Regions from separate parts of the Staphylococcus sp. 231237_7MaSpsaltlick genome, predicted to be linked through region 1. Evidence: a T-box and tRNA genes for the amino acid it is inferred to sense, from the RefSeq annotation. Region 1 holds a T-box; the other holds one or more tRNA genes.
The links. A T-box is a leader RNA that pairs with one kind of tRNA and senses whether it is charged. The one in region 1 lies ahead of leuS (leucine--tRNA ligase), so its partner is inferred to be a tRNA-Leu.
Positions count from the first base shown of each region.

Region 2: it encodes a tRNA-Leu, which carries the amino acid that the T-box ahead of leuS (leucine--tRNA ligase) is inferred to sense. The anticodon was not compared.

Region 1 covers NZ_JBICNX010000034.1:8,927-25,560, forward strand. Annotated here, with positions in the region: gene ACF91D_RS27440 (thioredoxin family protein) at 1-93, opposite strand, end outside; gene ACF91D_RS27445 (M42 family metallopeptidase) at 108-1,184, opposite strand; gene ACF91D_RS27450 (PepSY domain-containing protein) at 1,267-1,587, shown strand; gene ACF91D_RS27455 (YtnP family quorum-quenching lactonase) at 1,735-2,562, opposite strand; gene trmB (tRNA (guanosine(46)-N7)-methyltransferase TrmB) at 2,720-3,358, opposite strand; gene ACF91D_RS27465 (phosphotransferase family protein) at 3,371-4,162, opposite strand; gene dat (D-amino-acid transaminase) at 4,598-5,473, opposite strand; gene pepV (dipeptidase PepV) at 5,476-6,885, opposite strand; gene ACF91D_RS27480 (YtxH domain-containing protein) at 7,571-7,975, opposite strand; gene ACF91D_RS27485 (pseudouridine synthase) at 7,990-8,688, opposite strand; gene ACF91D_RS27490 (putative polysaccharide biosynthesis protein) at 8,685-10,322, opposite strand; gene ACF91D_RS27495 (BaiN/RdsA family NAD(P)/FAD-dependent oxidoreductase) at 10,649-11,917, shown strand; gene ACF91D_RS27500 (rhodanese-like domain-containing protein) at 12,061-12,372, opposite strand; gene leuS (leucine--tRNA ligase) at 12,390-14,804, opposite strand; T-box leader at 14,854-15,053, opposite strand; gene ACF91D_RS27510 (MDR family MFS transporter) at 15,146-16,321, opposite strand; gene mnmL (tRNA modification radical SAM protein MnmL/YtqA) at 16,428-16,634, shown strand, end outside.
Region 2 covers NZ_JBICNX010000037.1:361-16,994, forward strand. Annotated here, with positions in the region: tRNA gene ACF91D_RS27870 (tRNA-Thr) at 5-80, shown strand; tRNA gene ACF91D_RS27875 (tRNA-Tyr) at 87-170, shown strand; tRNA gene ACF91D_RS27880 (tRNA-Trp) at 183-256, shown strand; tRNA gene ACF91D_RS27885 (tRNA-His) at 259-331, shown strand; tRNA gene ACF91D_RS27890 (tRNA-Gln) at 346-417, shown strand; tRNA gene ACF91D_RS27895 (tRNA-Cys) at 426-499, shown strand; tRNA gene ACF91D_RS27900 (tRNA-Gly) at 507-581, shown strand; tRNA gene ACF91D_RS27905 (tRNA-Gly) at 597-671, shown strand; tRNA gene ACF91D_RS27910 (tRNA-Gly) at 687-761, shown strand; gene panD (aspartate 1-decarboxylase) at 1,080-1,466, shown strand; tRNA gene ACF91D_RS27920 (tRNA-Leu) at 1,697-1,780, shown strand; gene ACF91D_RS27925 (hypothetical protein) at 1,979-2,296, shown strand; gene ACF91D_RS27930 (PTS sugar transporter subunit IIC) at 2,511-3,575, shown strand; gene ACF91D_RS27935 (ABC transporter substrate-binding protein/permease) at 3,744-5,207, shown strand; gene ACF91D_RS27940 (amino acid ABC transporter ATP-binding protein) at 5,200-5,922, shown strand; gene queG (tRNA epoxyqueuosine(34) reductase QueG) at 6,078-7,205, shown strand; gene trmL (tRNA (uridine(34)/cytosine(34)/5-carboxymethylaminomethyluridine(34)-2'-O)-methyltransferase TrmL) at 7,210-7,680, shown strand; gene ACF91D_RS27955 (sugar phosphate isomerase family) at 7,860-8,459, shown strand; gene ACF91D_RS27960 (SAS053 family DNA gyrase inhibitor) at 8,481-8,669, shown strand; gene ACF91D_RS27965 (hypothetical protein) at 8,847-9,260, shown strand; gene fumC (class II fumarate hydratase) at 9,460-10,845, shown strand; gene ACF91D_RS27975 (RluA family pseudouridine synthase) at 11,073-11,900, opposite strand; gene ACF91D_RS27980 (GAF domain-containing sensor histidine kinase) at 12,071-13,198, shown strand; gene ACF91D_RS27985 (response regulator) at 13,201-13,824, shown strand; gene ACF91D_RS27990 (hypothetical protein) at 14,005-14,220, opposite strand; gene ACF91D_RS27995 (dicarboxylate/amino acid:cation symporter) at 14,538-15,830, shown strand; gene ACF91D_RS28000 (sporulation protein) at 16,045-16,452, shown strand; gene ACF91D_RS28005 (ABC transporter permease) at 16,585-16,634, opposite strand, start outside.

The DNA.
Region 1 (16,634 bases):
TTTACAGTCTGGACACCAGTCTGCAGTAAATAAAAATACTGTTTGTTGTTGCTTAAGTTCTTTAAATTGTGTTTCACTTTCTAATGTTTTCATCGTATCTCTCCTAGTTATTTATATTGTAAAGTTTGAATTTGGTCATCATCAAGTCGTTTCGTTGCTTCGTACAGCAAGTGTCTAGCGGCAAAGTAATCTCTGATATCAAACACTGAGTCTGTACTATGAATATAACGTGCACAAACTCCAATTACAGCAGTTGGTATACCTATTCTCGCTTTGTGAATTTCACCACCATCTGTTCCACCAGGTGAAATATAATATTGATGGTTAATTTCTTGATCATTTGCGATTTGCAATAGATAGTCTCTAAAGCTCGGTTTCAATAACATTGTACCGTCCTTAATGCGAATCAATGTGCCGCCACCTAATTCTCCAGACAAATTTTGCTTGCCTTTCATATCATTTGCAGGAGAACAATCGACTACAAATGCCACATCAGGATCAATTAATTCTGCAGCTGCACGTGCGCCACGCAAACCTACTTCCTCTTGAACATTTGCACCAACATACAAATCAAAATCTAATGTTTCATCTTTTAATAATTCTAATAATTCTAACCCAATTAAACAACCATATCTATTATCCCATGCTTTGCTAGCAAAACGATAATCTGACAACTGTGTAAGTGGTGTATCAGGAACAATCGTGTCCCCTATTTGAACACCTCTGGCTATCACAGATGTATCATCTTCACAACCTATATCTAACATTAAATCTTCAATTTTAGGTGCTCCTTCACTTCCGGTTCTAAAATGTTTAGGAATATTTGCAACTACACCTGTTATTTCTTCATTATTGCGTGTTTTTATTTTCAAACGTTGACCTTGCCAAATATCAGTAGCTACACCACCTAAATTTGTGAACTGAATCATACCTTGCTTTGAAATATTTGTAATCATAAATCCAATTTCATCCATATGTGCGGCTACCATTACACGTTTAGGGTTTGCTACTTTCGAGCGTTTAACACCATAGAACCCTCCCATTCGGTTATAGACAAATTCGTCTACATAAGGTTCCATCGCAGAAATTAGATAATCTTTCACGTTATCCTCAAATCCTGGCGCGCCATGCAATTCTGTTAATGTTTTAATTCTGCTTATTGTTGTTTGTTGATCAATATTCAATTTCGTTCACTCCTTAACATTTATTATATCATCTTCAATATGGTACACTATTAATATGACTTTAATGGGGGTAGATTCTGTCATGTTGAATAAAAAAAACTTATTCATCATAATATTTATTTTACTTGCATCCATTGTCGGAGTAAGTTTTGCATTTAATAGTCGCAAAAATCAACAACACCTTAATCCTGAAAAGGTCATTAAGGAAGTAAGAACATATTTTATGAATGTCGTAGGTTCATACATATTAAATGAAACCATTCATTATAATCATGGCGATAAAGCATTGGTTGTATACCAAGGTGGTATTACTACACAACATAATGGCAACATCACTTACTATGATTTCTTTGCAGATGCTTCGACTGGAGAAATTATTGATATTATTGAATGTACAAAATAAAGGCTAAAGCAAGAGCATATCCACACTTGTTTAGTGGGTATATTAAATCAATTGTATAAACACTTTGTAAAATGGGAAACTGTTGATCATCAACATGTGAACATGGTGTTTTATATCAAGATTTAACGCTCTTACTTTAGCTATTTTTTAATTTCGTGACAGATAACTTTGTATCTCATTTGGTCTATCTTTATCATATTTTACTGCGAAATAATTATTATCATGATAGAACAAGAACCAATACCCTTCATAGATAAATTTTGGTATCAATCGCTCTTTCGCTCTGATTGAATCCATTGGATAATCATCATAAGCGGTAACCCATAATGGATTTTTATGGGCTGTTGTTGGAAAAATATCGCCCATATGTACCGCTTTTTCCCCTTCACTTTCAATCGTAATGATAGAATGGCCATAACTATGTCCACCAGTATGGCTAACTGTAATACCTGGATACACTTCATATTCTTTTTCAAAAAGAATTAAATTTCTCTGAAATGTACCATTGTTTTTTGGCCAATATGTTGATTTACTTCTTATATTAGGACTTTGGAACTCATGCCACTCATCTTGTTGAAAGACATGGATAGCATTTGGAAAGCTAGCATTCCCTTCACTATCAGTTAACCCTGAGGCATGATCAAAGTGTAAATGAGTTAAGATAAGAATATCTATGTCAGCTCTAGTTAAATGCAGTGCTTTTAAGTCGCTATCTATATCACTTTCATATTCAGCACCAAAGTTCCTACGTTCTTTTTCAGTTAGCTTCCCTACACCGATACCTGTATCGATTAAGATGTTTTTATCCTCAGTTTGAATTAAAATAGGGTGTGTAGGTAAAGGAATTTGATTCTTCTCATTCACCTCGTATTTTTTTGTCCACAACGCTTTCGGCACGACCCCAAACATTGCACCACCGTCAATATTGGTAATGCCTCCATTCACATAACGTACGTTAAATTTGCCAATTCTCATAAAGACTTCCTCCTAACCATCGATATGTATTAACTTGAACACTCCTTATACTAATACAATACCCTCGTTTAATACAATCATGATTGTTTCTAATCGTATACCCTAAATTTTGACATAAAAAAATTGATAGAGCATATGCGCCCTACCAATTTACATATTATGAGTGAAACTTAGCTTCCATACGATAAATTCTCGATCCTTTTTCAGAAAACTTTCGCTCATATTCAGTTTCTATATTACCTTCTACATCTTCTTCATGGAGATTTAGATTAATCTTTGTAAAATACATACCAAATTGCGACATACTTTCTAAACTATAAGCAAATAAACCTCTATTGTCTGTCTTAAAGTGAAGTTCGCCATCTTTCTTTAAGATTTGTTTATATAATGCTAAATAGGTATGGTATGTCAATCTTCGCTTGGCATGTCGATTCTTTGGCCATGGATCAGAGAAATTTAGATAAAGTCTATCAACTTCACCATCAACAAAATACTCATTTAATTCAACGGCATCATTACAAATTAACTTTATATTTGATAAATTTTGTTCTAGTACTTTATCCAAAACTTTTACCATCACATTTTTCTCACGTTCCATCGAAACAAAATTTATTTCTGGATTTTGAGCTGCGAGTGTTGTAATAAATTGTCCCATGCCAGAACCTACCTCAATGTAGATTGGCTGGTCATTATTAAACCATTCTCGGATATGCCCAGCACGACTACCGTCTATATCAACGATATCTGAATGTGATTTAAGATAATCTTCTGCCCATGGTTTATGACGCATTCTCATATTGATAACTCCTTAAATAAATGCATTGTTATTCATCATTTCGTTCAAGAATTTCAACCACATATTCATATCTTTATAACGCTTTTGCTCTTCATACCACTGTATCATTCCAATGGCTTGAATAGCTGTATACCACTTCATACGTTTTTGTAGATCTAATGAATCTTTCACTCCATAAACATCTAACCATTGAGGCCATTTACTTTCTGGAACGTAATTGTAAAGCAGCATACCTAAATCAATTGCAGGATCAGCTATCATCGCATCTTCCCAATCAACTAGATAAAGTTCATCATGATCTGATAACAACCAATTATTATGGTTTACATCACCATGAACAACAGTAAAGAAACGTGGATCTAAACTAGGTAAATGATCTTCTAAATAAGTTAACGCTTTTCTAACAACATGGTGTGTTAGCACTTCTCGAGATAAGGAGGCATTAATTTTATTCAACATAATATCTGGTGTAATGGGCTCCATTTCCATACGTTTTAACATATTTAGTAATGTTTTAGAATTGTGTATTTTTTTCATTAATTGTGCTACACGTTCCTCATGCATTTCATCGAAAGTAAGTTCTCTACCGTTTTTCCAATGTTGTGCGGTTACAACTTCACCTGTTTCGATACGTTTTGTCCACACTAGTTTTGGTACGATACCTTCAGCAGATAATGCCGCTATAAAAGGATTTGAATTTCTTTTCAAAAACAACTTCTGTCCATCTTGTTCGGCCATATAAGCTTCCCCAGATGCACCACCTGCTGAATCAAGCGTCCATCCTAATTGATAAAACTGCTCCAACACGTTCACCTCACTTTCAATTAGAAAATGGCTCTAGAAAAACAAATTTCAAGAGCCACATATAATAATTTCATTCACAAAATTATAAACTTCAACCAATTTTAATGTGTTTTCGTAAGAATCGACACACTTGTCCCTTTTGGTTCAAGTTCCTTTTTACTTTATAATTCGTACATACTGATCATGTTAATTTATAGCAACCCGTATAGCATACCATAAATTAACATGGTACAGAGTACTTAATTTTAAATTTCTCCATCTTTTTCATGAAATTTTCTACTTTCAAATTTCAAGTCTCATAAAAGATTTTATATTGTTTGGCTATGTATTTCAACCAAAAATGAGAAACAAAAAGTGACTTTTTACTTCTATAAATCGTCTAGAATTTTAATTCGGCTCAGTTAGCATTATAACATAATTTGGCATTAAATTATGTTATATTTTTTGTCCATTTTCTTGAAATTCTCCACTAACTGTATCTATATAGCGTGTGAAACCTTCTTGTAATTTTTTAGTAATTGCACCAACTTTTCCATCACCTACAGATTCACCATTTAGTTTCACTACTGGCATTACTTCGATTGAAGTACTAGAAACAATGACCTCATCAGCATTTTTTAAGAAGTCTAATGTAAACGTTTCTTCGTTAAATGGAATATTTTGTTCTTCTGCAATATGCTTTATCACTTTACGCGTGATTCCATTTAAGATGTAGTTATTCACTGGATGTGTGTATATTTCTCCATCCTTTATCGCATAAACATTACTTGAAGAACCTTCAGTTACAATGTCTCCTCTATGTTGAATTGCCTCTTTAGCATTGTACTTCACTGCCAATTCTTTAGCTAAGACATTTCCTAATAAGTTTAAACTCTTAATGTCACATCTTAACCAACGAATATCTTCGGTAGTCACTGCATTGATACCTTCCTCTAATTCTTTATAAGGACGGCCATAATTCTTTGTAAATGCCATTACATTAGCTTCTACTGAAGGTGTTGGGAAGGCATGGTCACGAGGCGCAGCACCACGAGTAACCTGAATATAAACGCCACCATTTACGATGCCATTCGCATTGATTAATTCTTGAACAAGTTCAATTAATCCTTCTACTGAATATTTTAAGTCTAAGCCTATTTCTTTTGCACTTCTTAATAATCTTTCAAAGTGTGGGCGTGCTGTGAAAATATGATTATCATAAATTCTTACATATTCATAAATACCATCGCCAAAAACATAACCTCTGTCGTTATACGGAACATTTGCCTCTTGTTCATCTACAAGCTTTTCATTGATTAATACTTTTGTCATAGTTATTCCTCCACACATAATGCATACAATGATTCTAAATAAATACTTGTCGCATTAAATAATTGTTTTTTTGTAATATATTCGTTTTTCTGATGCATTAAATCTTCAGAGTCATCAAACATCGCACCAAATGCTACACCTTTATCAAGGTTACGTGCGTATGTGCCACCACCAATAGTATATGGTTCAGACTCATCACCTGTTTGGTTTCTATATGCTTGTACTAATGTTTGAACGAATGGATCGTCTTTTTCTACATAATGAGGTGTTTGGTTTTTACCTAATTCGATAGAAAAGCCTAATTCCGCTATTTCTTTTGTAAACCTAGACATCGCTTCATCAAATTCGAACCCTTCAGGATATCTTAAATTAATACCAAATTTCCCACCTTTAGTATTATTATATTCTATTACCCCAATATTAGTAGTAACATCTCCCATGATTTCAGTATGATATTTCATTCCCATTTTTTCACCAAAATGTGAGTTGAATAAATACTTTTCACTAAAATCTACAAAATTAGCAGCTGATTTATCTAAATCGAGTTGAGATAAGAAGTTTAATAAATATAAACCTGCATTAATACCTATAGATGGATCCATACCGTGTACTGCTTTACCCTGTACATTCAGTACTAAAACACCGCTATCAACCGAACTCTCGCCTTCTAATTGATTATCTACAAGGAATTGTTCAAAGTTTTGAATCACATCTGTCATATTTTCTTTCACATTAATATGTGCTTCTGCTTCATCAGGAACCATGTTGTATCTTTGACCTGATGTAAATGTACGTAATTCGTATTCTGGTTCGTCTTGTTCCTCTGCTTGTTCATTTTGTATCACATCGAATGTACTTATCCCTTTTTCACCATGGATTGCTGGGAATTCCGCATCTGGAGCGAAACCTAACGCTGGCATTTCTTCAGTTTTGAAGTAACGATCAGTACATTTCCAATCAGATTCTTCATCTGTCCCTATTATGATATGTATTCTTTTTTTCCAATTGACTTTCATGTCATTAAGTATTTTTACAGCATAGTAAGCAGCAATTGTAGGGCCTTTGTCATCTAACGTTCCTCTAGCAATCACTTTATCTTCTGTCACTACCGGGTCAAATGGATTTGTATCCCAACCTTCACCAGCTGGTACAACATCAACATGACATAAAATACCAAATACATCTTCGCCTGACCCAACTTCAATTCTTCCTGCAATATGATCTACATCATGTGTACCAAAACCATCTCGTTCTGCAATTTTATACATATAATCAAGTGCCTGACGTGGTCCTGGTCCTACAGGGTTCTCTGTAGAGGCTTTACTGTCATCTCTTACACTTTCAATAGCTAATAATCCCTTTAAATCTTCGATGATTTGATTTTCGTATTCTTGTACTTTTTCTCTCCACATTCGTGATCAACTTCCTTCTTCAAACTAATATATTTTATATTTTACATGAAGTAACGGATAAACTACAGTGAGATGACAATATTATTTCAAAATTTTATCTGTTATATTTCACCTAAAACAGTAAAACTACTGAAATATTATGCTTTATTCATTCTGTATCAAAAACTAACAAATGATCTATATTAGAAATAGTAAACATATAAATAATCAACCAAAGGGTTATTAACCATCCGCACTATATACAAACTGTAATATATACTTATTAAAGAATCATCCACTTCAGTTGGATTTAACACAACAAAACACTAAACAACATGAGCTTTATTGTTTCAAGCATAACCGTTAGCATCAGATTATTGGTTTATGTGGCGCTTGGTCACATTATGGATATTGAGCATGTTGCTCAACTCATTCCACAGTAAACGAGCAATAACAGTGCTCCATATTCTTATCATATATAAAAACAATAACTGCTTAAACAGACACACGCGTACTGACTATTTCTTTAGTAAACCTTGGTATTTTACTTATAATCCTCGTCACTGTAATCCAAAAATATAATCAAAAAATGAGTGGTACGGTGTTTTAAAGTCAAAACACCGTACCACTCATTTATTAATACATATGATAGAGTACCAAATACTATTTTAAAGCTTCTTTACTCTACTTTCGTATACACTATTACTTATGATTTTTTATTGCCATTATTTTTTAATTCTTCTTCAGTAACTACACGTAAGTTATTTGAAGGATCCGCTGCACCTTCGTCAGCAAAGCGTGCTTCTTCAATTTCTTTATTGCTATCTGCTGTACCTTTGAAGTGTTCCTTTTGACTATTAACAAATCCTTTTGGATCTTGTTTAACCTTTTGAGCATAGCCTTTCGGATCTTGCTTCACTTCATTAAAAGTTTCTCCTGCTTTTGAGCTGATTTGTGTAGCGATATCTTTAGCATTTTGCTTGTAAGATTCTGGGTTGGATTTATATTTACTATATTCATTTTTTAATTTATCTCTGTTTTCCTTTTTAGATAGTACCACTGCGGCTGCAGCGCCTCCAACTCCGATTAATGCACGTAGTAATTTTGACATGAAAAACACCTCTTTTATTTTAATCCTAATTGTTTAAAATCTTGCTCAGTTAAATGACGATAAGTCCCTTGAATTAAATCATCATCAAGTGCTAAGTCACCGATTTTAATCCGCTTTAATTCAATCACTTCATTGTCAATTGCATGAAACATGCGTTTGACTTGATGGTACTTACCTTCATAAATTGTTACGAAAGACTGTTTCTCTTGTTCGCCTACCTTTAATTCAGCAGGCTTTGTCAATCCTTCATTCAATTCAATACCCGTTTTAAACAATTTTATATCATTTTTTGTAATTGTTTTTTGAGAAATCACTTCATATGTTTTAGAAACATGTTTGGTCGGGCTCATCAATTGATGATTGAAATCACCGTCATTGGTAATCAACAATAACCCTTCTGTGTCTTTATCCAATCTACCTACAGGAAACAAGTCAAGATACTTATAATCATCTATTAAGTCTATCACTGTTTTATGGTGATCATCTACGGTCGCTGAAATATAACCTTTAGGTTTATTAAGTAATAAATAGACTTTATCTACATATTGAATACGCTCACCATTTAGCTTAACTTGGTCTTCACTAGGCTGAATTTGTGTCTTCGGTGATTTTTCAACTTGATTATTAACTGAAATAGCACCTTTTTTTAATAATTGCTTTACTTCTGTTCTAGTGCCAACACCCATATGACTTAAAAATTTATCTATTCTCATGATGCAATGCCTAGTTTCCTTCTAATTTTATTTGGAATATCACCTAAGAATTCATCTGCCAATCTATTCTTCATAGTGAAGCTAGCATAAATCAACATACCTACAACTACACTTATGATAACAATAATTAATGCACCGATTTTATGTTCTTGTGAAATAAAGAGCTGTAAGATATATGATGTAATTTCTACAGCAACCATCATAATTAGGCCATATAAGAATATTTTAGAAAAATGTAGCCATGTTTCACTAAAGTTGAATTTCGCATATTTTTTCAAAATAACAAAATTACATGATACAGCAAATAATAATGCAATTGCTGTACTAAGTATTGCACCTGCTGAATGGAAAGCTACAATTAGCGGTGTATTCAAAATAACTTTGATAACAACTGCCGCTAAGATAATGAATACAGTTAATTTCTGTTTATCTATACCTTGTAACATTGATGCAGTCACACCTAATAAAGAAATCAATATTGCAACCGGTGCATAATAGAATAGCATGTGACTACCATCAACATTATATTTATAAAACACTGTATATAAAGGAGCTGCCAAAGCCATGATTCCAAGTGCAGCCGGAACAGTAATATACATTAATACACCTAACGATGTTCTAATTTGACGGTGCATTTCATTTATTTCTCCTGCAGCATAAGTCTTCGTAATAAATGGAATTAAACTTACTGCAAAGCCAGAAGCTAATGATGTTGGTATCATTACAATTTTATTCGTTGTCATGTTTAATATTGTGAAGAAATAGTCGTGTAGTTGGTTTGGAACCCCCGCTACTCCCAATGCCGCATTATGCGTAAATTGGTCCACTAAGTTAAATAGTGGAAAGTTCAAACTTACAATTACAAACGGAATACTATAAGAGATAATCTCTTTATACATACGACCATAAGAAACATTTATACCTGTTGTATCGCTAGCTACCATTTTTGAAATGTGTGGTTTTCTTTTTCTCCAATAATACCAAAGCGTAAAGATACCAGCTATTGCACCTACTGCCGCCGCAAACGTCGCAACAGCATTCGCAGATAGAATTGATCCATTAAATACATTTAATACTAAATAACTTCCTATTAAAATAAATAATATTCGAGCTACTTGTTCAAGCACTTCCGATACAGCTGTTGGCCCCATAGATTTATAACCTTGGAAGACGCCTCGCCACGTAGCTAGTAACGGGATAAAGATTACAACCATACTTATAATTCTAATAATCCAAGTAATATCAGCAACTGTCCATGCACCTTTGCCACCTGATTCATTTGCTAATGTAATCGTCGCTATGCTTGGTGCTAATAGATAAAGTAATAAGAAACCAATTACACCGGTTATAGACATTACAATAAAACTAGATTTGTATAATTTCTGACTGACTTTATATGCACCTAGCGCATTATATTTTGCGACATACTTCGAAGCCGCTAATGGTACGCCCGCAGTTGCAACTGCAATTGCAATATTATATGGGGTATACGCATAGTTAAAAGGCGCTAATTTTTCTTCGCCACCTATAATTGCGTAAAACGGGATAATATAAACTACACCTAGTATTTTTGTTATTAAAATACTTAATGTAATCAAGAAGGTCCCCCGCACTAATTCTTTACTTTCACTCATTCAGATCTTCCTATCTCAATTTAATTTTTACACTCGTAAACTTTATCATAACGTTTTAACAATTATTTTTCAAAAGTAAATATAATGAAAGCATAATGAATCTGAAAGTTAAACATAAAACAAATAACTTATATGTATTTAATCATCTTTAAAATAATGTAAAACCTATTAAACCATTTAGATAATAAAGCTTTGCCCTTTTAATATCTATCCTTTAAAATATAATGTTGTTATATAACGTGTGGGAAACATGTGTTTAAAGTGTTAATCGTAAAATAATATTTCTTCATATAAAATAACACTATATAGTAAAGGGAGGCAATAAAATGTATCAAACAATCATTATAGGTGGCGGACCTAGTGGTCTAATGGCTGCAGCTGCTGCAAGTGCTGATGGAGAACGTGTTTTACTGCTTGAAAAGAAAAAAGGTTTAGGTAGAAAATTAAAAATATCTGGCGGAGGACGTTGTAATGTGACTAACCGCTTACCTTATGATGAAATTATCAAGAATATTCCTGGAAACGGAAAGTTTCTATATAGTCCCTTTTCAATTTTTGATAATGAATCAATTATAGCTTTTTTCGAATCACGCGGTGTCAAACTTAAGGAAGAAGATCACGGCAGGATGTTTCCTGTGTCTAATAAAGCACAAGACGTTGTAGATACACTTGTTACGACATTACACCAAAACAAAGTTGAGGTGAAAGAGGAATCCACAGTTGAAAAAGTGGAATATACTTCAACAGAATCATTTAAAGTGACTTTGAATAATCAAAAGGAATATCAAAGTAAATCATTAATAATTGCTACAGGCGGTACAAGCGTCCCACAAACTGGTTCAACTGGTGACGGATACAAATTTGCGACTTCATTAGGACATACGATTACCGAACTATTCCCTACTGAAGTCCCAATCACCTCTGCCGAGCCATTTATTAAAGATAAAAGATTAAAAGGATTAAGTTTGAAAGATGTTGGCGTGTCAGTTCTTAAAAAGAATGGCAAAAAGAGAATTACACATCAAATGGATATGATTTTCACCCACTTTGGTATAAGTGGCCCTGCTGCATTAAGATGTAGCCAATTTGTCTATAAAGAACAAAAAAATCAAAAGAAACAAGAGATTGAAATGCAAATCGATGCCTTCCCACAACTAACAACTGATGCTTTAGAACAAGAAATTAGAGGATTATTGAATGCGGCACCAGATAAATATGTAAAAAATAGTTTACATGGGTTAATAGAAGAAAGATATTTGCAATTTATGATTGACTGCGCAGAAATTGACGAAGACTTAACCGCACATCATATATCTAATACGCAAATAAATACGCTTGTAGCATTATTTAAAGGCTTTACCTTTAAAGTTAATGGAACATTACCCATTGATAAAGCATTTGTAACTGGCGGCGGTGTGAGTTTAAAAGAAATACAACCTAAAACGATGATGTCTAAGTTAGTCCCGGGATTATTTTTATGTGGAGAAGTACTTGATATACATGGTTATACCGGTGGTTACAATATTACAAGTGCATTAGTTACCGGACATGTAGCTGGTTTAAATGCAGGTTCATTTTCCACAACAATAGATTAACATCATATAAATAGTAGTAACCTTTAAAAAAACGCTACTAATCATAAACCTATAACCCATTTAAGTTTCTAAATCAAAGAAAAAGCACGTACTTGGAGTTTTAAAAATACTCACTCCTGTACGTGCTTTTTTAATATATTTATTTAAATACTATTATTTTCAAGGCCTTCGTCTCCCCAAGCATCCATGCCGCCTTCAACGTTAACGGCATTGACACCCTGTTGTTCAAGATAATGTACAACTTGTGCACTACGACCTCCAACTTTACAAATAATATAATATGTTTCATCACTGTTAAAATGATTTACATTGTCAGGAATATCATTCATAGGAATTGTTTCAGCACCAGGAATAATACCCATTGCTGTTTCTTCATCAGTTCTAACATCAATTATTTTTACTGGTTCTGAACTGAGTACCTTTTCCTTTAATTCATCAACTGTAATTGTTTCCATGTTGAACCCTCCTTAAATTATTTCGCTACTATATTCACTAACTTTTGTGGTACTGCTATCACTTTCTTGATGTCTTTACCTTCAATTTCTGATTTAACTACGTCATTCTCTAACGCAAGTTGTTCCATTTCTTCTTTTGTAGCATCTTTGGCAATTTTAAGCTTAGCTCTCACCTTACCATTAACTTGAATCACAATCTCTACTTCATCATCAACTAACATCGCTTCATCAAATGATGGCCATGGTTGATAAGTGATTGTTTCCTCATGTCCAAGTTTCGCCCACAGCTCTTCAGAAATATGTGGTGCAATTGGAGCTAACATTTTTATGAAACCTTCAATATAAGGTTTATAGATTTCATTAGCTTTGTAACAATCATTAATAAATACCATTAACTGACTTATTGCGGTGTTGAAGTTCAATGTATCAAAGTCTTCGGTTACCTTTTTCACAGTTTGGTGATAAGTTTTGTCTAATGATTTATTATTTTGAGCTACTACTTTGTCAGTTAGCGTATCATCTTCTGTTACCAAGAGTCTCCAAATACGATCTAAGAATCTACGTGAACCGTCGAGTCCATTTTCACTCCAAGCAATTGCAGCATCTAGTGGTCCCATAAACATTTCATATAGGCGTAATGTATCTGCACCATGTGATTGTACAATATCATCAGGATTAATTACATTACCTTTTGACTTACTCATTTTTTCGTTACCTTCACCTAAGATCATACCTTGGTTGAATAATTTTTGGAATGGCTCTTTTGTTGGAACAACGCCTAAATCAAACAATACTTTATGCCAAAATCTTGCATATAATAAGTGCAATACTGCATGTTCTACTCCACCAATATATAAATCAACAGGAAGCCAGTGCTTAAGCTTTTCAGGATCTGCAAGCATTTTTTCATTATCTGGATCAATATATCTCAAATAATACCAACAGCTACCAGCCCATTGTGGCATTGTATTTGTCTCGCGACGTCCCTTCATTCCTGTCTCTTCATCAACAACGTTTACAAACTCATCAATATTCGCTAATGGCGACTCACCTGTTCCTGATGGTTTGATTTCATCTGTTTCTGGTAACAATAATGGTAATTCTTCTTCAGGAACAGTAGTCATTGAACCATCTTCCCAATGAATAACTGGAATTGGTTCACCCCAGTATCTTTGTCTACTGAACAACCAATCTCTTAGTTTGTAATTGACTTTTTTAGTTCCTACACCTTTTTCTTCTAATAACTCGATCGCTTTTTTAATGGCAGCTTCGTTATAAAGACCATTTAACTCACCTGAATTAATATGTGGTCCATCACCAGTATAAGCTTCTTTAGTTAAGTCGCCACCTTCGATGACTTCAACAATCGGTAAATCAAATGCTTTAGCAAATTCATAGTCACGTTGGTCACCACTTGGTACAGCCATAACCGCACCTGTCCCATAAGTTGAAAGTACATAATCTGCAATCCAAATTTGAGCCTTCTCACCTGATAAAGGATTAATTGCATATGCCCCTGTAAAGACGCCTGATTTTTCTTTTGATAAACCAGTGCGTTCTAAATCAGATTTTTTCGCCGCTTCTTCTTGGTATTGCTTAATAGCTTCCTTTTTATCATCGGTAGTAATTTCGTCAACCAACTTATGTTCAGGACTAAGCACTAAGAATGTTGTACCATAAGTTGTATCTGGACGTGTGGTAAATACTTCGATTTGGGCATTACTATTTTCAACATCAAAGTTAATACTTGCACCTTCAGATCTTCCAATCCAATTTCTTTGCATATCTTTTAATGATTCTGGCCAATCTAAATCATCTAAATCTTCAAGTAGGCGATCAGCATATTCAGTTATTTTTAAGACCCATTGTTTCATTGGTCTTCTATAAACTGGGTGTCCTCCTCGTTCAGATACCCCATCAATTACCTCTTCATTCGATAATACAGTTCCCAATGCAGGACACCAGTTAACCGCTACTTCATCTACGTATGCTAGCCCTTTATTATATAATTGAATAAAAATCCATTGCGTCCATTTATAATATTGAGGATCCGTTGTGTTTACTTCTCTGTCCCAATCATAACTAAAACCAAGCTCTTTAATTTGACGCTTGAAAGTTGCTATATTTTGCTTAGTAAATTCTCTAGGATCATTACCTGTATCCAATGCATATTGTTCTGCAGGCAAGCCAAATGCATCCCACCCCATCGGATGTAAAACATTGTATCCTTGCATTCGTTTATAACGAGAAACAATATCTGTAGCAGTATATCCTTCTGGGTGTCCAACATGCAAACCTGCACCTGATGGATACGGGAACATATCTAATGCATAGAATTTCTTTTGTCCAAGATTATCACTTGCTTTAAATGTTTTATGTTCTTCCCAAAAATCCTGCCATTTTTTTTCGATTTTATTATGATTGTAATTCACTACTTTTCCTCCTATTCAATAAAAAAACATCCCTAACTATTATTTAATTCAAAGGGACGACAAATTAAATCAGCCGCGGTACCACCCTGCTTCACAAATCTTGTGCACTCGTTTCAATTAATAGTTTGAGATGTTATCAATTCACTTTACGTTCTGGTAAGTTCACTTAACACTTAACACTAGGTTTCACCATCCCCTAGCTCTCTGATGATAAGTATTTAAGTTACTACTCCTATACATTACTAATAATATTTTAAATAACACTTTATTTCAAGTAGTAAAATGTATTTAAAGCTTTATTCGCTTGATTCATTGTTAATTGTAATTACTAAACTTTTAAGTTATGAAGCATTTATCTTATTCAAATAGTGACTTAAGATAAATATACAAATTATAGCGATGAATAATAAGCACATCATAATTAGAAACATTTTTTGAATATCATAAATATCAACAATCATGCCACCTAACAATGGTCCAATCGCTTTTCCTATTGTCGATGCTGAATTTACATAACCTTGAAACGAACCTTGTTTACCCTCTGGAGCCAATTTGTTTGCAATCGTTGGAACTGCAGGCCACACAAACATTTCTCCAAATGTTAAAATTATCATTCCTATCATAAATACTGAAAATTGTTCTGCAAAGCTTGTTACAAAAAATGAAACTATAAAAATACAGACACCTACAAACATTTGTCTCTTTAAATTACCTTTCATCAGCCGAATAAATGGATAAATCAGAGGTTGTGCCACTAATATCAAAATACCATTTACTGTCCACAACAAACTATATTGACCCATCGTAATATTTAAAGATTGTGTGAAGGAAGCAATTGTACTCTCCCATTGAATATAAGCAATCCAACAAATAGCGAATAAGACACATAATGCAATCAACGCTTTAAAGTACAATCTATAAGACTTAGAAAATAACTTTAATGCTTCTGGTGATTTAACTTTGACATCTATTTTAATATTGAATTGTGTTATTGCTACAATTGCAAATAACACATACATCAGTAAATTCGCAATAAATATATAGTTGAAGCTCAACTCAGCAACAAATCCACCTGATGCAGCACCAATCGCAACACCTAAATTTTGAGCTAAATAAATTGCATTAAATGTCTGTCTACCACCATTGGGCCATACAGCACCAGCCATAGCATAAATTGCTGGCACAATCATTCCACCGCCAAAACCTAAAGCAACTAACCAAACTGCATACCAAGGCCAACCATGGAAACAATTCAATAGCGTCGTACTCATCAAGCAAATGATAGTTCCTAATATAATCGTGCGGTAGCCACCTAATTTATCAAATAATGTACCACCTAGTAAATTACCCACAACCATACCTATAGAATTAATCATTAACACTAATCCTGCCATTGTTAAACTTTTGTGCAAAACATCATTCATATATATTGTATTTAACGGCCACAAGAAACTTGAGCCAGTTATATTCAATGCCATACCAATTACCAACCACCAAACAGATTTAGGCATTTTCATTTAAAAGGCTCCTTTCTTTCAAATTTTCTCATTTCACTCTAAACACTATAGCATTAAAATATGTTAAAATCTTTAACTAGAATGAATTTAGAAAGGAAAATGTCTCATGGGTCAATTTTTCCCTTACGCATTTGAAAACAAAAGATATCATACATGGAATTACCACTTAAAAAATAAATTTGGACAAAAAATATTTAAGGTAGCAATCGATGGCGGATTCGACTGTCCTAATAGAGATGGCACTGTTGCACATGGTGGCTGCACATTTTGTTCAGCTGCAGGTAGTGGTGACTTTGCTGGGAATCGCGCAGAT
Region 2 (16,634 bases), on a different contig from region 1:
ACAAGCCGGCCTAGCTCAATTGGTAGAGCAACTGACTTGTAATCAGTAGGTTGGGGGTTCAAGTCCTCTGGCCGGCACCAGTTTTTGGAGGGGTAGCGAAGTGGCTAAACGCGGCGGACTGTAAATCCGCTCCTTCGGGTTCGGCAGTTCGAATCTGCCCCCCTCCACCATTTATATTTTATAGGGACATAGTTCAACGGTAGAATAGAGGTCTCCAAAACCTTTGATGTGGGTTCGATTCCTACTGTCCCTGCCATGGCGGCTGTGGCGAAGTGGTTAACGCATCGGATTGTGGTTCCGACACTCGTGGGTTCGATTCCCATCAGCCGCCCTTAATATTATTAATGGGCTATAGCCAAGCGGTAAGGCAACGGACTTTGACTCCGTCACGCGCTGGTTCGAATCCAGCTAGCCCAGTTAGTATTGGCGGCATAGCCAAGTGGTAAGGCAGAGGTCTGCAAAACCTTTATCACCGGTTCAAATCCGGTTGCCGCCTCCATGAATATGCGGGAGTAGTTCAACTTTTAGAACACATTCCTTCCCGGAATGAGGTATAGGTGTAAGTCCTATCTTCCGCTCCATATTTATAATCCCATGCGGGAGTAGTTCAACTTTTAGAACACGTTCCTTCCCGGAACGAGGTGTAGGTGTAAGTCCTACCTTCCGCTCCATATTTATAATCCCATGCGGGAGTAGTTCAACTTTTAGAACACGTTCCTTCCCGGAACGAGGTATAGGTGTAAGTCCTATCTTCCGCTCCATTTTTCTTCCAGATATGGGAGTTTTTTTTTACCCTTTTTTAAGTATACATAGTTTAGAAAATATATATTGAAATTTAGAGAATGGAAATATTTATGTATTTGTGTTGTTTTACCTTAATGATGTTTTTATACGATTGTGAATTGGTAATTTATGGGAATTAATGACTTTATTGTGGAATTTCTCTTAATTTATGATCGATTTAAATGCACTCAATAAGACATTGGACAACGTTTCGTTGAAAATGTTGGTGGTATTATATGATAGTCGCCGATACTTGTAACTACGAAAAAGAAATATGAAATAGGAGAGATTAAATAATGATCAGAACATTAATGAATTCAAAGATACACCGTGCACGAGTAACTGAATCTAATTTGAATTATGTAGGTAGTATTACTATCGATAAAGATATACTTGATGCTGTTGATATATTAGCTAATGAAAAAGTAGCCATTGTGAATAATAATAATGGGGCACGCTTTGAAACTTATGTAATAGAAGGGGAAAGAGGTAGTGGAAAAATTTGTTTAAATGGTGCTGCTTCACGATTAGTTGAAGTTGATGATGTCGTTATCATCATGACTTATGCTCAGTTAAACGAAGAAGAAATTGAACATCATGAACCAAAAGTAGCCGTTTTAAATGAATATAATGAAATTACTCAAATGTTACATGAAAAAGAAAATCAGACTATTTTAGAATAATTTATTTGAATCACACTTGTAAATTTTTAAGTGTGATTTTTAATTTGTTAAAAGGTGACACTAAAATAAGTTATAATGGTTAATAATACATCAAAAGTGTTATTATTACGCTATTTTGTTTTGTTTACTATTGACGACAAAAGCTTAGCGTAATATAATATATTTATGCTATTTCGAGTTGATACATTTTATATTTTGATGTATCAATACCAATTACCTGATAATATCAGGCCGGCGTGGCGGAATTGGCAGACGCGCGGGACTCAAAATCCCGTTCCTTCATTGGAGTGTCGGTTCGACCCCGACCGCCGGTATAACTAGGCTAACATTAGCCATCAACGGTAATAGAGAACCCCTTAACAAAGGGGGTTCTTTTTTTATACTTTGCTTTACTATATATAAAATTCAAATATTTTGGTCACTTTATGGACACAAGAGCTATTTTATAATGCTTTAGTCTGATTTATTTTTATCACAACTTCAGTTAATATAATAATTTCAGGTGACAACTTATGATGAGAACATCTATGATAACCGGTTATTTTTTCTTAATATTTATAATTGCGTTGTTATTTATATTCTTACTTGATGATAAATCTACAATCTATTATGGTAAGGTTGAAAATAATCAGGGCATTGTTAGTAATTTAGTTAGTGACAAAGGAGATATTATTGAACATCTAAAAGTGTCTGATGATTTGCAAGAAAGTATGCATGTGGGCGATTATATTTCTGTTAAACTTTCGAATAAAAAGAACAATATAATTAATGAACAACTAGTTGATGACTCACAATTATCTTCGAAGATACTATATCATTTAAATATATAATGTTGAAGTGAGATTTTTTTAAATCCTTTTAACTTCAATTGAAATCTATTTTAAATAATGCTGATCTACTCAAGTAGATCGGCATTTTATTTGTTGTATAGCTAGATTTTTCACATTAAATTAATCTTAAAAGTAAATATTGTGGTTTGATGTAAAATATAATATTATAAGTCTATTGTTATATTTGGAGGAAGAATATTAGATGGGAAAAAATATGTCAAAACAAACGAGTAATCATAGTGGAAAACAGTTTTTTAGTAATATATTACAGGCTGTAGGTACTGGTGTTGTTATTGCATTAATACCAAATGCCTTATTAGGTGAATTACTTAAATTCTTTAAAGAAGGTAATCAATTATTAGAAAGTATTTATCAACTCGTTGTATTAATACAGTCTTTTATGGCATTTATTATTGGTATTTTGGCAGCACATCAATTCCGATTTAATGGTCCTGGAGCAGCTATGATAGGTGTTTCAGCAATGTTAGGTAGTGGTGCTGTTAAAGTTACTTCAAATGGTTTCGTTTTAAATGGTATAGGGGATATTATTAATACGATTTTAGTAGTTATTGTAGCGTGTTTTTTATATTTAATTTTACAAAATAAACTAGGATCACTAGAGATGTTGATACTCCCAGTTTTGATTCCTGTAATTAGTGGAGTTGTAGGACTTTATACATTAGGCTATGTTTCAAAGGTTACAAAGGGTATTGGCCATGTTGTTAGTACATTTACTGAATTTAATCCTTTGATTATGTCTATATTGATATGTGTTACTTATTCATTATTAATGGTTACACCAATTTCTGTTGTTGCTATTGCAACTGCGATAGGTTTATCTGGATTAGGTAGTGGAGCAGCAAATATGGGTATTGTAGCAGCATGTGTGACGTTTTTATTTGGATCATTGAGAGTAAATGCTGCCGGTGTAAATTTAGTACTAATCATCGGAGCAGCAAAAATGATGATTCCTGTTTACTTTAAACATTTAATCATTGCAATACCTTTAATCATAAACGGCGTTATAGGTGGTATTGTAGCTTACTTTATTGGAATAAAAGGAACACCTATGTCGGCAGGATTTGGATATACTGGTTTAGTAGGTCCGATAAATGCTTTTAATAGGATGTCTGGAGACCCAACAATGAATATTGTATTATTAATCTTTGGATACTTAATAATTCCTTTTGTTTCAGCATTCTTTGTACATGAATTATGTAAAAAGTTTATTCATAGCTATACAGATGAAATATATAAATTTGAAATTCCTAAAAGTTAGTATTATAAGGTCTAATTTAATAAATTAGACCTTTTTTTATACACAAATATTGCATATTAACTCATTTTTATTTTATATAGGCTGTAGTTAGCGTTAATTAAAAATTAATATTGAATAATATTACGTTAATGTGTATAATAATAAATTATATAGAGAGGGGTTTAGAATATGAAACAACTAGGGAAGCTTATGTTAGTCTTTGTTGTATTCGTAAGCGCAATTTTTACCTACATAAATCCTGAGGCACAAGCAGCACAAGATGATCATTGGGAAAAAATTAAAAAGCGTGGAGAATTAAGAGTGGGGCTATCTGCAGACTATGCGCCATATGAATTTGAACATAATGTAAATGGAAAAAGTGAATATGCAGGAATTGATATAGAATTAGCAAAGAAAATAGCAAAAGATAATAATTTAAAATTAAAGATTGTAAATATGCAATTTGATAGTTTATTAGGTGCTATCAAAACAGGGAAAATTGATTTAATTATTTCTGGGATGACACCAACACCGGAGAGAAAGAAAGAAGTGGATTTTTCTGATCCTTATATGTCAGTTACTCAAAAGATGATTATTAAAAAGTCAGAAGCTGATCATCTTAAAACGATAGATGATTTTGCTAATAAAAAGATAGGTGTGCAAAAGCAAACACAGCAAGAAACAATTGCTCAAAATGAAATTGAAAATGCGCAAGTACAATCATTAACAAGAGTACCTGAAGTTATCATGTCACTTAAAAGTGGGAAAGTTGATGGTATGGTAATCGAAGGTCCAGTAGCTGAAGCTTATTTGAAACAGAATAATGATTTACAATTTGCTGATGGAGTCAAATTTAATGAAGGAACGAAGAATACAGCTATTGCAGTTCCAAAAAATTCACCAGTATTAATGAATAAATTAAATAGTTCAATAAAAGATGTTAAAGATAAAGGATTAATTGCGGATTATAAAGAAAAAGCAGCAGAAGCTATGAAAAAAGATGATGGGAACTTCATTACAAAATATGGTAGTTTCTTCCTAAAAGGGATTAAAAACACAATATTAATATCAATTGTAGGTGTGTTGTTAGGTACAGTATTTGGAGCAATGATTGCGTTGCTTAAATTGAGCAAAGTGAAACCATTAAGATGGTTAGCTTCTGCGTATATAGAATTTTTAAGAGGTACACCTTTATTAGTACAAGTATTTTTAGTGTATTTTGGTACTACTGCAGTATTAGGCTTAGATATTTCAGCTTTAATTTGTGGGATGATTGCGCTAGTGATTAACTGTTCAGCTTATATTGCAGAAATTATTAGAGCAGGTATCAATGCAGTTGATAAGGGACAAACTGAAGCAGCACGTAGTTTAGGGCTTAGTTACGGTCAAACAATGAAGTCCGTTATTTTACCTCAAGCGATAAAGAATATATTACCTGCATTAGGTAACGAATTTGTAACTGTTATTAAAGAATCATCAATTGTATCAGTAATTGGTGTTAGTGAGATTATGTTTAACGCACAAGTAGTTCAAGGTGCATCATTCGATCCTTTCACACCTTTAATTGTAGCAGCTATCTTATACTTTATACTTACGTTTACGTTATCTAGAGTAATGTATTTCTTCGAAGGGAGATTGAAAGTCAGTGATTAATATTAAAAACTTATATAAATCTTTTGGAAAAAACGAAGTATTAAAAGGTATTGATTTAACAATAGATAAAGGTGAAGTTGTAGCGATTATTGGTCCCTCTGGTAGTGGTAAAAGTACTTTGTTACGTTGTATGAATTTATTAGAGACACCAACGAGTGGAGATGTACTTTTTAAAGATAATAAATTAAATAGTAAACATACAGAATTAGAAAAATTAAGACAACAAATGGGTATGGTGTTTCAAAACTTTAATTTATTTCCACATAAGAAGGTCATAGATAATATCATTTTAGCACCTAGTTTATTAAAAAAAGGTTCACAGGCCAATTTGAAACAGGAGGCACAAGCATTATTGAAAAAAGTTGGATTAGAAGATAAAGCGGATGCTTATCCAGCACAATTGTCAGGTGGACAGAAACAAAGAGTAGCTATTGCAAGAGCGTTGGCAATGAATCCAGAAGTATTATTATTTGATGAACCAACATCAGCACTCGATCCAGAAGTAGTTGGTGATGTGTTGAAGGTTATGAAAGATCTAGCAAAAGAAGGCATGACTATGGTTGTTGTAACACATGAGATGAACTTTGCAAGAGATGTCAGTGATAAAGTAGTCTTTATGGCCGATGGTGTCATCGTTGAATCAGGTAATCCACATGAAATATTTGAAAATCAGCAGCACGAACGAACTAAAAACTTTTTAGCGCGTGTTCTATAAGTTAAATAAAAAGTAGTTAATACACAGGTTTAATTCTAGACCAAGTATTAACTATTTTTTTATTATAAATTTTAATAAAGTGAGATTTATAGACGTTCAATTTGATACGATTATGTTAAAATGTAGGATGTATGTTTTGATGTGGGGTGTAAAAAATCGATTTAAAGCAATTAAAGCAAGATGTTATTGACTATGCACATTCAATAGGTATAGATAGTATAGGATTTACGACGGCAGATCCTTTTGATGAATTGAAACAAAAGCTTGTAGATTACCATGCTAAAGGTTATGCATCTGGGTTTGAAGAATCAGATATTAATTTAAGAACAGAACCAAAGTTAACGTTACCTACTGCAAGATCTATCATTGCGATTGCTGTTGGATATCCAAATAAATTAAAAGGTGCTCCAAAAAGTGTTCGAGGAGATCGAAGAGGTATGTTTGCACGCGCATCTTGGGGTCAAGATTACCATTCTATTATGCGTAATAGGTTAGATAAATTATCGGAATATTTGCAGTCAAGAGTGAAAGATGTAGAAATCAAATCAATGGTTGATACGGGTGTCTTATCTGATAGAGCAGTTGCAGAAAGAGCAGGGTTAGGTTACGTTGGTCGAAACGGCTTTGTTATTAATCCTGATTTGGGTACTTGGACTTATTTAGGAGAAATGTTAGTTAGTATTCCATTTGAACCTGACGATCCACTGCTAGACAGTTGTGGCGAATGTACGCTATGTGTTGATCGATGTCCTACTGGTGCACTTGTAGGAGACGGGCAGCTGAATAGTCAAAAATGTATCAGCTTTTTGACTCAAACAAAAGGTTATTTGAAGGATGAATATCGTTATAAGATAGGTAATCGCTTATATGGTTGTGATACGTGCCAACAAGTTTGTCCTAGAAATAGAGGCATTAATACACAGCATGATGATATTGTGCTAGAACCAGAAATATTAAAGCCTAGACTTGTACCATTATTGAAAATGAGTAATAAAGAATTTAAAAATACTTATGGACATCTAGCTGGAGCATGGAGAGGTAAAAAACCAATACAAAGAAATGCAATTATTGCATTAGCACATTTTAAGGAAGAGTCTGCTATACCTGAATTACAGGATGTTGCGCTTGAGGATCCAAGACCAATGATTCGTGCAACGGCATATTGGGCGATTGGCCAAATACAAGGAGAACTAGCTAGACCATTTATAGAAGCACATTATGACAAAGAAATTGAAGAAGTCCAACAAGAAATGATAAAAGGACTGGAAATGAGGAGCGAATAACGGAATGACAAATCATATTGTATTATTTCAACCAGAAATACCAGGTAATACAGGGAGTATTGCAAGAACTTGTGCTGGTACATACACAAACTTACACTTAATTAAGCCATTGGGATTTAGTACGGACGATAAAATGCTAAAGCGTGCAGGGCTTGATTATTGGGATTCAGTCAACATTACTTATCATGAAAGTATTGAGGCATTTTTTGAGGCAACAGAAGGTACATACTATTTAATAACAAAGTTTGGCAAGAAGACGTATTCTGATTTTGACTTTACTGATATTGAAAAAGATCATTTCTTTATTTTTGGAAGAGAAACAACTGGTTTGCCCGATTGGGTTAAGGAAGAATACCATGAAACGGCGTTGCGTATTCCAATGAATGACAATATTAGATCATTAAATTTATCTAATACAGCTTCATTATTAATCTACGAAGCATTAAGACAACAAAATTTTCCTGATTTAATTTAATAATTTTAGTAAATGAATGAAAATATTGCTCGACATTTGTATAATAGACGTAAGACTTTGAAAATTTTTATAAATGAAATTTTTTGAAGGTATTCAAGGTTGTTTATGACTGTAACAACAAGGGTAATAAAAAATAATGCTAGAACGTGTCTGAATAGAATAAGAGGAGTGTAATTACTATGGCAATGAATTTTAAAATTTTAAAAAATGAAAACATTGTAGCTGAATATACAGCAGATATTTTAAGAAAGCAATTTAACAACAATCCTACAACAATTGCAGGTGTACACCTTTCTAAAGATAATTCACCAGTATTAGATGAATTGAAAAAGAATGTAGATAAACATGCAGTTGATTTTAGTCAAATTAATATTTTAGATTATGACAACAATAAATCATTTTATGAAGCTTTAGGCGTACCAGAAGGTCAAATTTATGAAGTATCTTTTAATGAGGATACAGAATCATTTATTGGTGACAAAATTAAAACGAAAGAAAACAAAGGTAAACTTATCACACAAGTATTATCTATTGATACAAATGGTAATTTAGATATTAGTGTTAGACAAGGTTTATTCTCTGCACGTGAAATTATTTTAGTAATAACAGGTAGTGAAAAGCAAGAATTAGTGCATAAATTATATGAAGAAAATGGTAAAACAAGTTTCGAGCCTTCAGATTTAAAAGCACATAGAATGGTAAATGTCGTTCTAGATGAAGCGGCAGCTCAAGGTCTACCTGAGGATGTTAGACACTACTTTACTGCACGTTTTGCTTAAAAGTATAAATGGGTGATGGAAATGACCGACAAAAATAAATTTTCAAAAAATCTAGAACATCAAGCAGATAATGAAATGGTTGATGATTACGAAGATATTGTTGAATTAGGAAAAGAAATGGAACAAATATCTGAACAAAATGATGAAGAGAAGTTAAATCAATCTCATGATTCAAAGGTGCGTTCAGATTTATCTGATGATGCTCATTAATTACTAGTTTAACTGATATTTTGTTAATAAAATGAACTAAATCCTACTAACTTTTATGTTGGTAGGATTTTTATATGTTGGCTATGACCTCGTTCATTTCTAAAAAAGTTATGCAATGTTAAATTTGAATATGTTATGATTAGAGCAATTCGATTTATTATAAGGAGATACGTACCTATGTTAAGTAAGTATTGGAAAGTTTTTATGATTAGTGCAGCCATTATAAGTTTAATTTCAATTAAAGGGTTTCCTATGGCAATAGGCGCACTATATTTACCAATATTATTCAAAATAATAAAGTTACAAATTAATTTATCTAAGGGATTAGTTGATCAAGTAAATGCTTCAACCTTTGTGAAAAGTAATCAAACTGGAGTCATTATTAGTGTGATATGTTGTATTTTAGTCACTGTGGTTTTATTTAAACCGCTGGGTTCATTTTATAACAGTTTAGATGGGATATTAGGCATATTAGTCTTGATTAGTCCAGCAACGATGATTATAGGTGCAATTTTATTAATTCTTACTGCGATTGGTGTTATTCAAGCTGCAAAAGCGCATTTTAAAGATATACAAATAGTTAAAGATTAAAGATAGCGAATAAATAAACGGCGTTATTTACATATTCAAATGTAAATAGCGCTTTTTTTTACAGTGAAATCTAGAATTATATTAATGATTAAAGGCAAATTAAAAGTTTATGAAAACGCTATATAATACGATTGCCCCAGTAAATTAAATAATGATATACTACAATTGAACATAGTAAAGATAAAGGGGAGAATTTGTAATGTCAGTAAGAATTGAACATGATACATTTGGTGAAATTGAAGTACCTGCAGATAAATACTGGGGTGCACAAACAGAAAGAAGTAAACGTAATTTTCCAGTAGGTAAAGAGCAAATGCCTATTGAAGTCGTATACGGATTTGCACAACTTAAAAGAGGTGCTGCTTTAGCAAATCACGAATTAGGAAAAATTTCTGATGCTAAAAAAGATGCAATCGTACATGCCTGCGATCGTATTTTAAACAAGGAATTAGATGAACATTTCCCTCTTGTTGTATGGCAAACGGGAAGTGGTACACAAAGCAATATGAACGTCAATGAAGTTGTAAGTTTTGTGGCTAATGCTTATTTAAAAGAGAATGGTAGCGATGAAACAATTCACCCAAATGATGATGTGAATAAATCACAAAGCTCTAATGATACATTTCCAACTGCAATGCATGTCGCATTGTATAATGAAGTTGAAACTAAATTAGAACCCGCTTTAAATAATTTACGCAACACATTTAAAGAAAAAGAAGAAAAATTTAATGACATTATTAAAATTGGACGCACACATTTACAAGACGCTACACCTATTAGATTAGGACAAGAAATTAGTGGATGGCGTTATATGTTAGATAAATGTGAAACATTGTTAAGTGAGTCAAAAGCTCATATTTTAAATCTGGCAATTGGTGGTACAGCGGTTGGCACAGGGATCAATGCACACCCTGAGTTTGGTGATAAAGTTGCTAAATTCATTTCTGAAAATACAGGCTATCCTTTTGTATCATCTGAAAATAAATTCCATGCGTTAACTGCTCATGATGAAGTTGTACAATTGCATGGTTCATTAAAAGCTTTAGCAACAGACTTAATGAAAATTGCTAATGATGTTAGATGGTTAGCATCAGGTCCAAGAGCTGGTTTAGCAGAAATTTCGATTCCAGAAAATGAACCAGGTTCATCAATTATGCCTGGTAAAGTGAACCCAACACAATGTGAAATGTTAACAATGGTATCTGTACAAGTTATGGGTAACGATACTGCAGTAGGTATTGCTAGTTCACAAGGGAACTTTGAATTAAATGTCTACAAACCAGTCATCTTACACAACACATTACAATCAATTTATTTATTAGCTGATGGTATGCAAACATTTAATGATAATTGTGCTATTGGTATTGAACCTATCGCAGAAAATATTGATAATTATTTAAATCAATCATTAATGTTAGTTACAGCATTAAATCCTCATATTGGTTATGAAAATGCTGCGAAGATTGCTAAAAAGGCACATAGAGAAGGTTTAACGTTAAAAGAATCAGCAATTCAATCTGGCTATGTAACAGAAGAACAATTTGAAGCATGGATAAAACCTGAAGATATGGTTGAACCAAAATAATAACATTATATAGAGTAAATTAAGCTACAACTATACTAACTTAAAGTAAGAACATAAATAAGTATCGATGAATAATAGAGCAAATCCGAAAATTTGGATTTGCTCTAAATTTTTTGTACAAAAATAATCGACAATTTCTATAGTGTGTTAATAGAAATTGTCGATTATTAATGTTTGAAAATTTATTCTACACAGTAATATTTGAATTTTTATAGGTAATAAATCAATTATAATTCATCATCTAAGCTAATAGAAATTTGTTCTTGTGTAAGTGGATGTGTAAATTCAATTTTGTAACTATTTAGTTGTAATTGTCTCAAAGTAGAGTCACCATATAATGGATCGCCGATTACTGGATGACCAATTTCAGCAAGATGAACACGAATTTGGTGTGTTCTCCCGGTATCTAGTTTTAATTCTAATTCACAAACACCTTCTTTAACCATTTTAGAGCTTAAGATATGTGTGATAGCACGTTGCCCAGTTGGTGAAACACGACGTCGATTTGAATGAAATTTATCTTTACCAATAGGTTTATCTATCGTTTGTGGCTTAATTGGTAATAGACTGTGAACATTTGCTTTATAAATACGATTAATCTCATTTTCTTCCAACATGCGATCAAGAATTTTCTTCATTAATGGATTTTTAGCAACAATTAATAATCCTACTGTTTCTTGGTCCAATCTATGTATAGGCTCTACATAGTCACTTTTGATAGTATAAATAACATGATTCATCAATGTGTTACTTTCTTTTAAATCATTTGGATGTGTTTTAACACCTTTAGGTTTCATAACAATTGCAATATCATCATCCTCAAAATAGATTTGAGCAAAGCGATAACTAGGTACGTAATTACTCTTTTCTTCTGGTGTAGGAATATAAGCGATATCACCAGTTTGTACCTTAGTCATTAAGGTTGCTGCTTCACCATTTAGTGTTATTTCTTTTGACATATTTAAATTATGCAAATCTTTTTTCGGTAAATGCAAACTTTGGAATATTTCTCTTAATGTTAATGCATTATATTTACTTGGGATTTCAAATTTCATAGTATCCTCCTCAATTTATCACTAATAATCATACCACATACGACTATTTAAAAATATTGTTCTTTTCAATTTCTCAAAATCTATTAATTTAAACGCTATGCTTGTGTAAATTTCAAGTCATAGCATAAAATAGGTAATATAAGTGATTTCGTAAAAAGAGGAATGGTTAAATGGAAAAACCAACGAGATTGGCATTATTAAAGGAAATTGCAGAGTTTTTAAATGAAGAAACTGAAACGTATACGATGCTAAATGGTGCGCTAAAGTCACTAATAAATGGTAGTGATTTTACTACTGGATGGATTTTCTTTATTGATGAATCAGGACAACATGAATTAGTTTCAGATATTGAATTACCGGGAGCATTATCCAAACATAATTGTAAATATATGAAGGAAGGTTCATGTTGGTGTGTAAAAGCTTATCATAATAAGCGCTTAACTAAGGCTTCAAATATTATAAATTGCTCAAGAATTAATCTTGCAAATCATGCATACCATGAAGAAACCAATGGTATTACACATCATGCTACAGTGCCTTTAAGATCAGGTGAAGAATTATTTGGATTATTAAATGTTGCAACACCACATACAAGTCATTATAGTGAGGAAGACTTGGAATTATTAGAATCTGTAGCTTTTCAAATTGGTTCTGCAATTAAGCGTATACTATTGACAGATCAAGAAAAAGAAGCGGCTAGAGTGAGTGAACGTAATAGATTAGCAAGAGATTTACACGATTCGGTAAATCAAATGTTATTCTCAGTAAAGTTAACAGCACATGCAGCCAATGAAATGAGTCAAGAATCTGTTTCAAAACAAGCTTTTAAAGTTATAGAAGAAACGAGTCAACAAGCTGTTAATGAGATGCGGGCATTAATTTGGCAATTAAAACCAGTTGGATTAGAACATGGATTAATTAACGCGTTGAAAAATTATAGTGATATATTACAAATTGATTTACAGGTCCATGTTGATGGTTTAATTAATTTACCTAATATGATTGAAGAAAATTTATATAGAATTATTCAAGAAGCAATAAACAATACTCAAAAGCATAGTAAGTCTAACATTGTAGAATTAATACTAAATCAACAAGGCGATTATATTGTTGTAACAGTGAAAGATAATGGTTGTGGCTTCGATGTACAAGCCACAAATATATACCAGTCTCATGGAATAAGTAATATGAGACAGAGGGCCAAAGTAATTGATGGCAAATTAAATATTATTTCTGAACCCAAAGTAGGAACTACGATAGAAATCAATGTTCCTTTGACGAATGTGAAAGGAAGTTAGACATGTACCGTATAATATTAGTAGATGATCATCACATTGTAAGACAAGGATTAGAATTTTTACTGTCTACAGTTGAAGATATAGAAGTAATTGGTGGATTTTCTGATGGAAATACATTTTTTAAGTATCTGGAGGAAAATGAATTACCCGATCTAGTGTTGTTAGATCTGGTAATGCCTGAAATGAATGGTATTGAAATTACCGAAATTATGAAACAACAATATCCAGAAGTTAAAATTCTGGTATTGACGAGTTATGTAGATGATGAACATGTAATTTCAGCAATCGATAAAGGCGCAGATGGATATGAAATGAAAGATGTAGAACCAAAACAGCTAATTGAAACGATTAAAAGTGTTATAGCTGGAGAAAAAATAATTCATCCTCAAGCACAGAGTGTTATTGAATCAGTAAGGAAAAAACCACATTTTACAAATAAGTTATCAAACAGAGAGTCAGAAGTGTTGAAGGAAATGGTTAAAGGTAAAACAAATAAGGAAATTGCAGAAACCTTATTTGTTTCAGAAAAGACTGTAAAAACACATGTCAGTCATATATTTAGTAAATTAGAAGTAGGAGACCGAACACAGGCTGCCATTTATGCAATGCAAAATAATTTGATTTAAAGTACAAATTATACTTGTTAAAAGTTGTTCTATATTTTATAAAAAATAATATTCAGTAAGTGAAAGCGAAAAAGTAGTAATCCATCAATGTTTATACGGATTACTACTTTTTGTTGGTTATTCGATTTAGTTTCCAATTACTTATTAGTAAGGAAATGAGATAAATAAAAATATTAATGCTTAAAATTTTTCACTATATTCTAGAGGATCAATTTCAGTTTTTCTGATACTAGACCCTTTTTCATATAGAAAAATAATCGAAATCATTAAAATTATAAGTGCAATAATTGCAAAATTTTTACCTAAATTAGTTAAGTTAAATATTGATAATAATACAATAATCGCAATAACTAAACAAAATAGTAAAAATGCTAAAATCATCAATGTTAATCCCATATTAGTTACTTCCTCTTAATTTTATAATTAAGATTATATAACTTTGCAAAACATATTGCATTTGAAAATTTGAAAATAGTATATAATTACTATTATTTTTTGTGGAATAATATACTGAATTCTATCATGCTGTTCAAACATTGATGGTAATAGGAATGGATATTATAGCATGATGTTAGTTTTAATTTTTAACTTATAGTGTTAGTAAATGAAAAATAGCAACATGCAATTTTATTTTTTTATTTTTATGAAAAAATACTTTAATTTGTGTATATTTACTATATAATGAAGAGTAATAAAGCAAAGGGGATGTTGCTATGAAAACAAAAAATCTTTCATTAAGGATTGTTATTGCTTTGGTATTAGGTATCACTGCAGGATCAATTTTTAATATGTTTGAAGGTTCAGCATTTGTAACTAATATTGATAAGTACTTTTTTAATGTTATTGGACAAATCTTCTTGAATTTAATATTTATGTTAGTTGTCCCAGTCGTATTTGTTTCTATTGTATTAGGTGTAGTTGGAGTAGGGGATCCAAAGTTATTAGGTGGTATTGGATTAAAGACTATAACATTCTTTTTAACCACAACTGCGCTTGCAATTATTATTGGTATCGCACTTGCACTTATATTTAAACCAGGAGCAGGGAAATCAGAATTATTGAAGAGTGATGATGTTTCAAGTTATCAACAAACATTAAATAAGCAAAATGAAGCACAAGATTCACCAGCGAAGCAAACTTTTGATCAAACATTAATTAATCTGTTTCCAAAAAATCCAATTCAGGCCATGACTGATGGAAATATGTTGCAAATTATAACTTTTGCGATATTTATAGGTATAGGAATAATTATGGTAGGTTCTAAAGCTGATGCGGTTTACCGGCTATTTGATCAGACAAATGAAGTCTTGATGTTTATAATTACAATGATTATGAATTTATTTGCCCCAATTGGGACGTTTGGTTTGGTTGCTCATGCATTCACTGGTGCAGGTTTCGGTGCAATTCAACAACTCGGCATGTATTTCTTTATCGTGTTGTTAGCATTAGCAATTCATTTCTTTGTCGTTTATGGTGCAGCGGTAAAATTCCTTGGAAAGTATAGTCCTGCCAAGTTTTTTAAAGGTTTTATACCTGCTATTACACTTGGATTTAGTGCTTCAAGTTCGAATGCTGCCTTACCAGTTTCCATGAATTGTACGAAAAAGATGGGAGTTAGACCAGAAATCGCTTCATTTGTACAACCACTTGGAGCTACAATCAACATGGATGGTACCGCAATTATGCAAGGGGTCGCAACAATATTTATTGCACAAATTTCAGGTGCCAATTTAACATTCGGACAATTAATTACTGTTGTTATTGTGGCAGTAGTGGCATCAATTGGTACAGCCGGTGTACCAGGGGTTGGTTTAATTATGTTAGCGATGGTATTAAACGCAGTCGATTTAAACCCTGCAGCTATTGGTATAATATTAGGTATCGACAGATTGCTTGATATGACACGTACATCAGTAAATATAACTGGGGATGCAGCTTGTGCGTTAATCGTATCTAACTCTGAAGAAAAGAAAATAGCTAAAGTAAAAGGCGCTGCTAAACCATAATGTACTTTTGCTAATAGCAAATTAAGTTAACAATTGAAAGTGTTTTAAAATGTTAGCCAAGAACAACAGCAAAGCTAACTATGAAACAAACTTTAAACAGACTATGTTGTTAAAATATCATAGTCTGTTTTTTTTAAAATTAAGCAATTCACGTCGAAATCTACCTTGATTAAACAGAGATATAAGTGGGTAGCGTAAAGTGAGGTGATGTACGATGTTTGAAAAATTATTAAGTTCTTTTGGCGTTAGTAACTTAAAGGTTGATACTAAAGTAAAAGGGGATAAATTTAATATACATGGCCAATTAACTGGAACAATATATATTAAAGGAGGGTCAACTGAAGAAGTGATTGATAAAATTGAACTGACTTTAATTGAGAAAATAGAGAATAGCGATACTACGAGTGATTTTCAAATTTTAGAAAATGAGGTTGAACGGTTTGAAATTAAAGAGTTAATTAAAATAGGTGAAAAGGAAAACTATAAGCAATCATTCACCTTTAAAGTAAATACTAATGATTTAAAACATCGTCCTAAAAAATTAGTGTTAAAAACACATGTCTATCTTGTGAGTTCAATAGATAATTATGATGAAGATGAAATAAAAGTTGTATATCGTTAGTTCAGTTTAAAAAAATAGAAAAAGCGGCTTAATCCAGTAAATGAATTAAGTCGCTATTTTGTGTTTAGTTGTTTTAGTATAAATTTTTATATATCGTAATTTGTGATAGGTTGATACCTTGAGCAAAAACACTTACATAAAATCAGCAAAATGGTCTCTATAACGCATGTGCAATAATGATC